Regions from separate parts of the Virgibacillus saliphilus genome, predicted to be linked through region 4. Evidence: riboswitches for the same ligand, from Rfam matches in the RefSeq annotation. Region 4 holds a riboswitch; each other region holds the start of a gene.
What was found. A riboswitch is a leader RNA that binds a small molecule or an ion and turns the genes downstream of it on or off. The one in region 4 is predicted to bind thiamine pyrophosphate.
Positions count from the first base shown of each region.

Region 1 (2,207 bases), 2.5 Mb from region 4:
AATCATCATCTTCTGGATAGGCTGAATCATTTTCCTATCTGCCCCAAGATCACGTAAAGAATAAAGAAGAGCCAACATAAAGGTAATAATTAAAAATATACTAAAAAGTTCTTGAGCTGCTACAAGATTGGCATTGAAAATTGCTGTAAACCCTTCAATTATACTTCCATTGTATACCCAAGCGATTATAAATGTCCCTAACAATGAAGGGAGTACAACACCTCTTCGAAAAATCATAGTACCTATAATCGCAAGTGTAAATAAACCATATAACCAATGAGCTATTGTCAGCTCCATATACGCTTCCTCCCATGATGAATAGTTCTATAGCCTATGCATGGAAGAGGAAAAGCGCTACAAATAAACACGACTCATCGTTTCCTTCTCATAAATGTAAGAGGCCGGGAAAAGTGTTTTTAACAAATAAATTCCAAACATATATCGCTTCCGTAATGTTCGTTTTCTTAGTTAAACACGTTTGCTTTGTCCCAACCTCTTATGTGAGCGAATAATTAATTGTTAAGCAGTTTTCACTAATGTCCTCGGCTGCTTATGAAATAGAAAGAACACGATGGCCGTACACAATATAAATGATGGTAGCATATAAGAAATATTGTACACGAGGGAATAGATCCAAACAGGCTGTCCCTCAATAGCCGACTCAAAAAATACAATACCAGCAACATAATGGGCAATAAAACGTAAACTTGATCCCAAGAGTACTCCTAACGTAATATATGAAAGATAAGCTTTTGTCCTACCTTCTTTAACTGCTTGCTGAACTTGCTTAGCAAAAACACCTGCAAAACCCAAAACGGTAAAAGCAAGCCCATATTCAATCAAGCCTTGCAGTGGGTGCAGAATATAGGACACACCTACAGCAACCTGCATAATCCCCCATAGGAATCCGGATAACAGCCCTCCTTTTAATCCCCAGCGAAATGCAACGATAAATATAGGTATCATGGCAAATGAAATCGAACCACCCATTGCCCATATTTTAAATGATAGACCCGGGATAATATCCAGAAGTAATGCTAGTGCCGTGAAAATTGCAACCTCAACTAAAAATAATATTTTGTTGGAACTCATTTTATTACCTCCCCTTTTTAAAGCAATCTACACAAAAAAAGCAATGCCAAGGGGAAGACTTCCTGATGGAGGAATCCGCTCACATTACTTTTATCCCATCAAAAAACCACCATCCCTACGCTAGTACTAACTAACAGGTTCGAAGGGTCAGAACAAAATTGTTCACTCTCAGCCAAACGGCTCCCCCTGCAGGCTTTTCATTCACTTTTTTTGTTACCTACTATTCTACCTCATATAGCAGACAATGACAATGCATACACCGCATCCGCAGGTTATAGCGCTAAAAATTCTTCGACATCATTCACACATAACTGAATGGCATTTTCCCAGAAATCCGTTTTCGTTATATCTACATTCAGATGTTTGTTTGCGAGATCTTCTACATTCATACTGCCTGTATCCCTTAACAATGCAATATAATCATCTTCAAAGCTACCGCCTTTTTCCTTCGCATATGCATAGATACCGAGACTAAATAAATAACCAAACGTATACGGGAAATTATAAAATGGTACTCCTGTCATGTGGAAATGCAATTTGGATGCCCAAAAGTTTGGATCATAATCCTTAACTGAATCACAATACGCTTCTTTCTGTGCCTCAACCATTAATTCATTTAATCGTTGGACGGAGACCATTCCCTGTTTTCGTTCTTCATAGAAACGATTTTCAAACATAAACCGGGCGTGGATATTCATGAAAAATGCCACACTGCGTTTTATTTTATCTTCCAATAACATCATCTTTTCATCCCTACTCCTCGCACGTTTAACAGACGCATCAGCTACAATCATTTCTGCAAACGTCGAAGCTGTTTCAGCAACATTCATCGCATATCCCTGATTCAATCCATTAACGTCATTCATGACATGTTGATGGTATGCATGCCCAAGTTCATGGGCAAGTGTAGCAATATTGGACGGGGTACCGGAATACGTCATGAAAATACGAGTTTGTTCACTGTCCGGAAAGCTTGTACAAAAACCGCCTGGTCGTTTTCCTGGACGATCTTCTGCTTCGATCCACTGTTTATCAAATGCCATTTGCGCGAAATCGGCCATTTTCGGACTGAACGCACGAAATTGTTCAACAATAAATGTCGCACCTTCTGTATA
Region 1 is NZ_JAGYHC010000001.1:2,530,258-2,532,464, forward strand. Features, by position in the region: gene KFZ56_RS12305 (hypothetical protein) at 1-297, opposite strand, end outside; gene thiT (energy-coupled thiamine transporter ThiT) at 520-1,092, opposite strand; TPP riboswitch at 1,188-1,289, opposite strand; gene KFZ56_RS12315 (M3 family oligoendopeptidase) at 1,365-2,207, opposite strand, start outside.
Region 1: another riboswitch for thiamine pyrophosphate. It lies ahead of thiT (energy-coupled thiamine transporter ThiT); the one in region 4 lies ahead of tenA (thiaminase II).

Region 2 (2,207 bases), 640 kb from region 4:
TTCAAATACACGTTAAAACCCATTATAGAATACAAACGAGCGCCATTATCAATGGTTTAATCAATCGTTTGATCAATCATAGGCAAAGCACGAGACGATTCTTAGTCATGACACTACCCATAATTGCCGGAAGAACTTTTAAAACGTGCCAGTATGTCATTGGCATATAATGATATTACCAAAAAGCTTAATAGTATGGCGAAATCATGAAGTAGACCAACACGCCAGTAAAGCTGACATACAGCCATAGTGGCATTGTCCAACGTGCAATTTTCCGGTGTTTTTCTACTTTCATATTCAAACCTCTTCCAAGTGTGATTAGCGCAAGCGGCACAATCAATGCAGCCAGAACAATGTGTGTAATTAGTATAAAATAATAAATGTACATCATAGGACCGTCTCCGCCGAAGCTTGTAGACTCAGCCATAGAATGATACGTCAAATAGAAGATGAAGAATAAAAAGGTTGTTACGAATGCAGCAATAATAAATCTGCGGTGCACTTTGATGTTTTTCTTTTTAATCATGATTAAAGCAATCAACAAAAAGATAAAGGTGAAGCTATTCAAAATAGCATTTAACATGGGCAATACGGTTAACTCCATGCCAGCTATTGTTGCGTCTGGGTTTGTTGGCAAGAAATACGTTCCCAAAATAACGCCTACAATCAATATAGATAAAATCCAAATCAGCGGATTATAATTGCGCTGTCTAGTATAGTTAATGTCATTAGGCATCTGTTTTTTCACTCCAATATAAAATTCCTTTCCATAAGCATATGAAAATTAACCGCAAACAACAAGTCAAAAGTAATATTCACTCCTATAAAAACGAGAAATGTCATACTTTTGACAGAAAACAGGCTATCCAATTAGGTCTTTTCTTTTGACCAAAAAGTGATAACAGGAAAGTTTCCTAGCATTCTGTATGTATTTTTCATCTGCTTTATTATCCGGAAAAGGGAATGATATGGATTTGAATATAGGTACACTTTCCACTTATTCAATTTCCATGACAAGTGCGAGCCTATTTGTTAAACTAAAGGTAAATAATCAATAAAAGTAACTACTAGGGGTGCCCAATAATACGTGGGCTGAGAGGAAAGCGCATTGAGGCTTTCTGACTCTTACGGACCTGATCTGGATCATACCAGCGGAGGGAAGTAGTTTGACGAAATGTCTTATCTATTTTCAAATTCGAAGCCAGGTCCCCCATGGGATTTGGCTTTTTTTAGTTCTCTCTGGGAAGAAGTCATGGATGAATCGAACGTATCTATTAACAACCATGGCTGTTTTCATTTAATAGCGGTCAATGACTGCACAATGAAAAATAATGATATATAACCCGGAAAACTACTATTCTTTCGTCCTTCCGAATCCATCAGAGGAGGTTTTATAAATGAAACACGTTTCAACGGCTCTTACCATTGCTGGAACCGACCCAAGTGGTGGAGCTGGCATTCAAGCAGACTTAAAAACGTTTCAAGAATTAAAAAGCTATGGCATGTCCGTCATTACATCTGTCGTTGCCCAAAACACCACAGGCGTTCAAAATGTTCACCACCTACCCATCGACATGATCAAACAGCAGCTGGATTCCGTGATTTCCGATATTCCGGTTCACGCATGTAAAACAGGGATGATTGCAAATAGGGACATGATGGAAGTCATTGCAGGATATGTTTCAGAATTGGATGCATCTTATGTCATGGATCCAGTTATGGTTGCAACAAGTGGAGATTCCTTAATTGATCAGGATTCACGTCTTTTTTTACGTGAAAATCTTTTGCCACTGACAACCCTAGTAACACCAAATATTCCGGAGGCTGAATTTATTACCGGCAATACAATTGAGACAACCGATGACATGAAACAAGCTGCTGAAACGATCGTAAAGAATTTCGGTGCTGGAGCAGCTCTTATTAAAGGTGGACATATGTCGGGGAGTGCAGTGGATTTTTTATACGACGGGATGGACATAAAAACCTTCTCAGCTGATCGCATGAATACCAACAATACGCATGGAACTGGATGTACGTATTCCGCTGCGATTACAGCCTTTTTAGGTCAAGGCATAGCGCTTCAGGATGCTATTTCACAGGCAAAACGTTTTATAACAGCAGCAATTAAGCATTCCTTTTCTCTTGGTTCCGGAAATGGTCCTACGAATCATTGGGCAGACCGTGAAGAGGTGATACTATGAATCCAA
Region 2 is NZ_JAGYHC010000001.1:678,057-680,263, reverse strand. Features, by position in the region: gene KFZ56_RS03435 (DUF420 domain-containing protein) at 188-736, opposite strand; TPP riboswitch at 1,060-1,177, shown strand; gene thiD (bifunctional hydroxymethylpyrimidine kinase/phosphomethylpyrimidine kinase) at 1,398-2,201, shown strand; gene thiM (hydroxyethylthiazole kinase) at 2,198-2,207, shown strand, end outside.
Region 2: another riboswitch for thiamine pyrophosphate. It lies ahead of thiD (bifunctional hydroxymethylpyrimidine kinase/phosphomethylpyrimidine kinase); the one in region 4 lies ahead of tenA (thiaminase II).

Region 3 (2,207 bases), 1.8 Mb from region 4:
CTTGGCTCATAGATATTCATACGGCGAACAGTGAAGGTTAAGATTTCCGGCTTTGACACTTCCACTGCTTGCTTCTGGACATCAATATTTGGATATTTTCCTGTACCTAACAATAATCTGGAGTTAAATTGTTTTTTGTTGATGGTTAACATGTTAACCGCCTCCTACAAATTGGATTAATTCTATTTTGTCTCCATCAGCTATTTCTGTAGTAGTATGCTCATTCTTTTCCAAAATTCGGTCATTATGTTCTACAATAACAACAGGGTTACTTATCTTATAATGTTCGATTACTTCTTTAATTGTGGTAACTGCTGTTGGTATCGTTACAATCTCCCCATTTAATTGTAATGTCATGTTCTCACCTCCTTTGAGCTATTTCGAATCATAAGCGATGGAATCTTCCTTCACCTCCTCGAGCAATGCTGACATCATAATGGTTATTCATCATACACTCCCTTTTCCATATTTATTCTATATTCTTTAACCGCTTCTACAGGATCGTTTGCTAATAATACACCTGACAAAACCGCGATTCCCTCTACACCTGCTGCTAGTACCTGCTTTGTATTTTCCGGCATAATACCACCGATTGCTATGACTGGTAAATGAACTGTTTCTGTTATCCTCTGTAAATGATCAAGTCCTCTCGGAGGTATTCCTGGCTTCGATGAGGTAGCAAAGATATGACCATAAAGGAGGAAATTTGCACCCTTTGTCTCTGCCTCCATGGCTTCTTCTATAGAATGGACGGAACAACCTATTTGTAAAGTAGGAAAAGATTCTTTTACCAATGAAAGATCAGCACTTTGGTGTGTAAGTTGCACTCCGTTTGTCTTCATCATATATGCTATATCGATACGATCATTTATCATTATTTTTTTAACTGGAATTCCCTCTTCAGCTAATGCTTGCACGACAGCTACAAGTTTACTGGCAGACCATGTCTTTTCTCGTACATGGATGACATCCACATATTTATGAATCTGTCCTGCAATCGTAACAAACGTTTTCATTGATTGCCGGCCAGTAGAAATAACATGTAATTGTTTTGGCATGACAAAGGCACAACCCATCTAATAGATTCTTATATACATATAAAAAAGACCACTTTTCATCATGCAGCGCATAAAGAAAGTGGCCCTCTAGAATACATAAGTTAGCTTTGTAGTCATCGGCAGATTACTTCCCTACGCTGGCATCAACCAGATCAGGTTCAAAGGGTCTCAAAGTGAAACTTTAATCTCAGCCTTAACAAAGGCACCCCTAGTAGTTCATATCATTTTATTTTATTTTAACACGCATGAATATTTTGTCAATAATGGAATGTTTTTTATTATCTAATATCGCTTATACAGCAGTAGAAATGAATAATCCTTCCCTATGTATTTAAGCTATAGATTTTCTACTTCACATCATTTATACTAGACTATAAAATCAGAAATTTCTTTAACATACCTATTTAAAAAGGGAGAGAAATAACCATGGAAACAGCAATAACGAATGTAATACATGGATTAGAGAAATGGTTGCGAAAAGATCAAGTTACCATGAACGAGACTGTTCTGGAAGAACACAGCACAGATGAATCTTATCATACACCAAGTTCTCCAGCTGTAGTGGTATTTCCTGAAAATGCTGAAGAAGTGAGCGAAATTGTTCGTCTAGCTGATAAATATGAGATCGCGGTTGTTCCTTATGGCTTGGGAACAAGCTTAGAAGGTCATATTATCCCTTACGAACATGGCATAACCATTGATTTTTCGTTAATGAACAGCATACTGGAGATTCGGGAAAAAGATTTTCTAGTAAAAGTACAACCAGGTGTGACACGTTCCCAATTAAATAAAGAACTGAAAAAATACGGGTTATTTTTTCCAGTAGATCCAGGGGCAGATGCAACACTTGGCGGTATGGCTGCTACGAATGCCAGTGGAACAATGTCTGTCCGCTATGGCATCATGCGTGACCAAGTCCGAGATTTAGAAGTTGTACTTGTAGACGGAAAAACGATACACACTGGCAATTTAGCGGAAAAGTCATCATCCGGTTATCATCTGAATGGCATTTTTGTAGGGTCTGAAGGTACACTAGGTTGTTTTACAGAATTAACGCTAAAGGTATACGGTATACCAGAACATCAAATAGCTGCAAGAGCATCATTTAACATGGTGGATGATGCAGTCGAAGCTGTCACAGCTATATTA
Region 3 is NZ_JAGYHC010000001.1:1,870,904-1,873,110, reverse strand. Features, by position in the region: gene KFZ56_RS08965 (thiazole synthase) at 1-152, opposite strand, end outside; gene thiS (sulfur carrier protein ThiS) at 154-357, opposite strand; gene tenI (thiazole tautomerase TenI) at 441-1,058, opposite strand; TPP riboswitch at 1,171-1,278, opposite strand; gene KFZ56_RS08950 (FAD-binding oxidoreductase) at 1,485-2,207, shown strand, end outside.
Region 3: another riboswitch for thiamine pyrophosphate. It lies ahead of tenI (thiazole tautomerase TenI); the one in region 4 lies ahead of tenA (thiaminase II).

Region 4 (2,207 bases):
TCAGCGATCGGTGATGCGGGGCTGGATGCGATTGGATCCATGGCGATGTATATGGTTGCCGTGGTATTAGCCTTAGTTATACATGGAGCTGTTACGTATAGCATAGCCATTTGGGGACTTGGAAAGGCAAGTCCGATTAAATTTTATAAAGGATTTTTCCCTGCGATGTCAGTAGGCTTTAGTACCTCTAGTTCCAGTGCTGCCTTGCCTATTGCTATGCAATCAGCGCAGGAAACCTTAGGTGTGAAAAAATCGATCAGCAGCTTTGTTCAGCCATTAGGTGCAACGATTAATATGGATGGAACCGCTATTATGCAAGCTGTTGCAACGGTGTTTATTTCACAGGTTTATGCGGTACCGTTGGAATTTACGGACATTATTCTAATTATATTGACGGCAACACTTGCGAGTATTGGAACAGCAGGAGTTCCAAGTGTTGGTTTAATCATGCTAGCGATGGTCTTACAACAAATCGGATTACCGGTAGAGGGAATCGCATTAATTGTCGGCGTTGACCGCCTACTGGATATGCTTCGTACCTCTTTAAATATTACAGGAGATGCAACAGCCGCATATGTCATCTCGGAAAGTGAAAAGCGGAAAGAAGCAAACACAGCTGAATCTGCAAAATAATAAACAAAGAAGACCGCCCTTATGATTAGGGGCGGTCTTTGCTAATAATCAGGCTTTACCAACAGAATCAGTCTGCCACATTTCTAATTTTTCGGCCATTTCCCAAAACATGTATTCAAATTGACTGGTCTTGATCACGATTTCTTCTAATGCTACAAGTTCATGTTCAGGTTTGTCTTTCGTAAGTTCATTGATTACATCCATACAGTCATTTGCCAATGTGGTAAAATCATCAGAGGAATACATTTTCACCCATTCTCCATAAAATTCATGATCCAACGCTCCAGGTATTAAAGCTAAATGTTTCCCAATAAAATTATAGCTCCATGCACAAGTAAGAATAGCTGCAATCACATTTTCCACTCCGCCTCGTTGGGACATATTCAACATATAACTGGTGTATGCAGTTGTCGTAGACGCAGCTTCCGTCTCTTCCAGTTCTTTAGTTGATATGTTAAATTTGCTAGCATACTTACGATGTAAATCCATTTCTACATGCAATGTTTCATGTAATAGATTTGCAAATGTTGTCATAGTCTTCAAGTCAGGTGCTTTCGCACTACCTAAAGCAAAAAGCCGAGCATACTCGATGAGATATACATAATCTTGCTTCAAATAGTGTTTAAACTTTTCTTGATGCAGCGTACCATCCCCAATTCCTTTTACAAAAGGATGCTCCAAATAGGCATTCCATATTGGTTGGACTCGGTTCCATAATCGATCTGTAAATAAATTCTCCATTATATACACTCCTTTGATTTTTTCCCACATTAGAGGAGTGAAAAGAAAAAACCCCATCCACTAGCACAGTAGTAGAATGGGGAGCCATCATCAAACATGTATACATAGCCACTTTCCTACGCTAGTATGAACTAGATCAGGTTCGAAGGGTCAAGTATCCTCTCTCAGCAAATAAATATGCTCCCCTAGTGAAAAATGAAATAATATGAAGTTATTTATTATGAATTAAACCATAAATATAAGTATAAATCAAAAAATAAGCCTATAACTTAAACCAAATCACTTTAAAAAAGTCATAAAATGTTCTAAAATAGAAATCAGTTAGCTTAATGTTTGGATTTTTTCTAATTGTAATCGGTTGCAAAAACTTAAATTGAGGTGATTAGATGGATGTACAAAAAATCCCGGCAAGAGAAGGGAATTATAATCTACAAAACTACGAAAAAATGCGTGAAACATTTAAGTGGGATGACGTTAAAAAGAACTTCAGCTGGAATGAAACCGGCAATGTTAATATGGCATATGAAGCCATAGATCGTCATGCCAATGATCCAAATAAAAAAGATCAGGTTGCTTTATTATATTCCGCTCCGGACCGGGAAGAGCGGGTTACCTTTGAGCAACTTCGGCAAGAGAGTAATAAATTCGCTAACGTACTGAAGAAGTATAATGTGAATAAAGGTGATCGTGTCTTTTTGTTTATGCCTAGGAGTCCGGAATTCTACGCATCTTTCTTTGGTATATTGAAGACAGGGGCAATTGCCGGTCCGCTGTTTGAGGCGTTTATGGAGCAAGCTGTACGAGATCGTCTGCAAGACAGTCAGGCACGTATA
Region 4 is NZ_JAGYHC010000001.1:39,514-41,720, forward strand. Features, by position in the region: gene KFZ56_RS00195 (dicarboxylate/amino acid:cation symporter) at 1-633, shown strand, start outside; gene tenA (thiaminase II) at 682-1,374, opposite strand; TPP riboswitch at 1,471-1,571, opposite strand; gene acsA (acetate--CoA ligase) at 1,761-2,207, shown strand, end outside.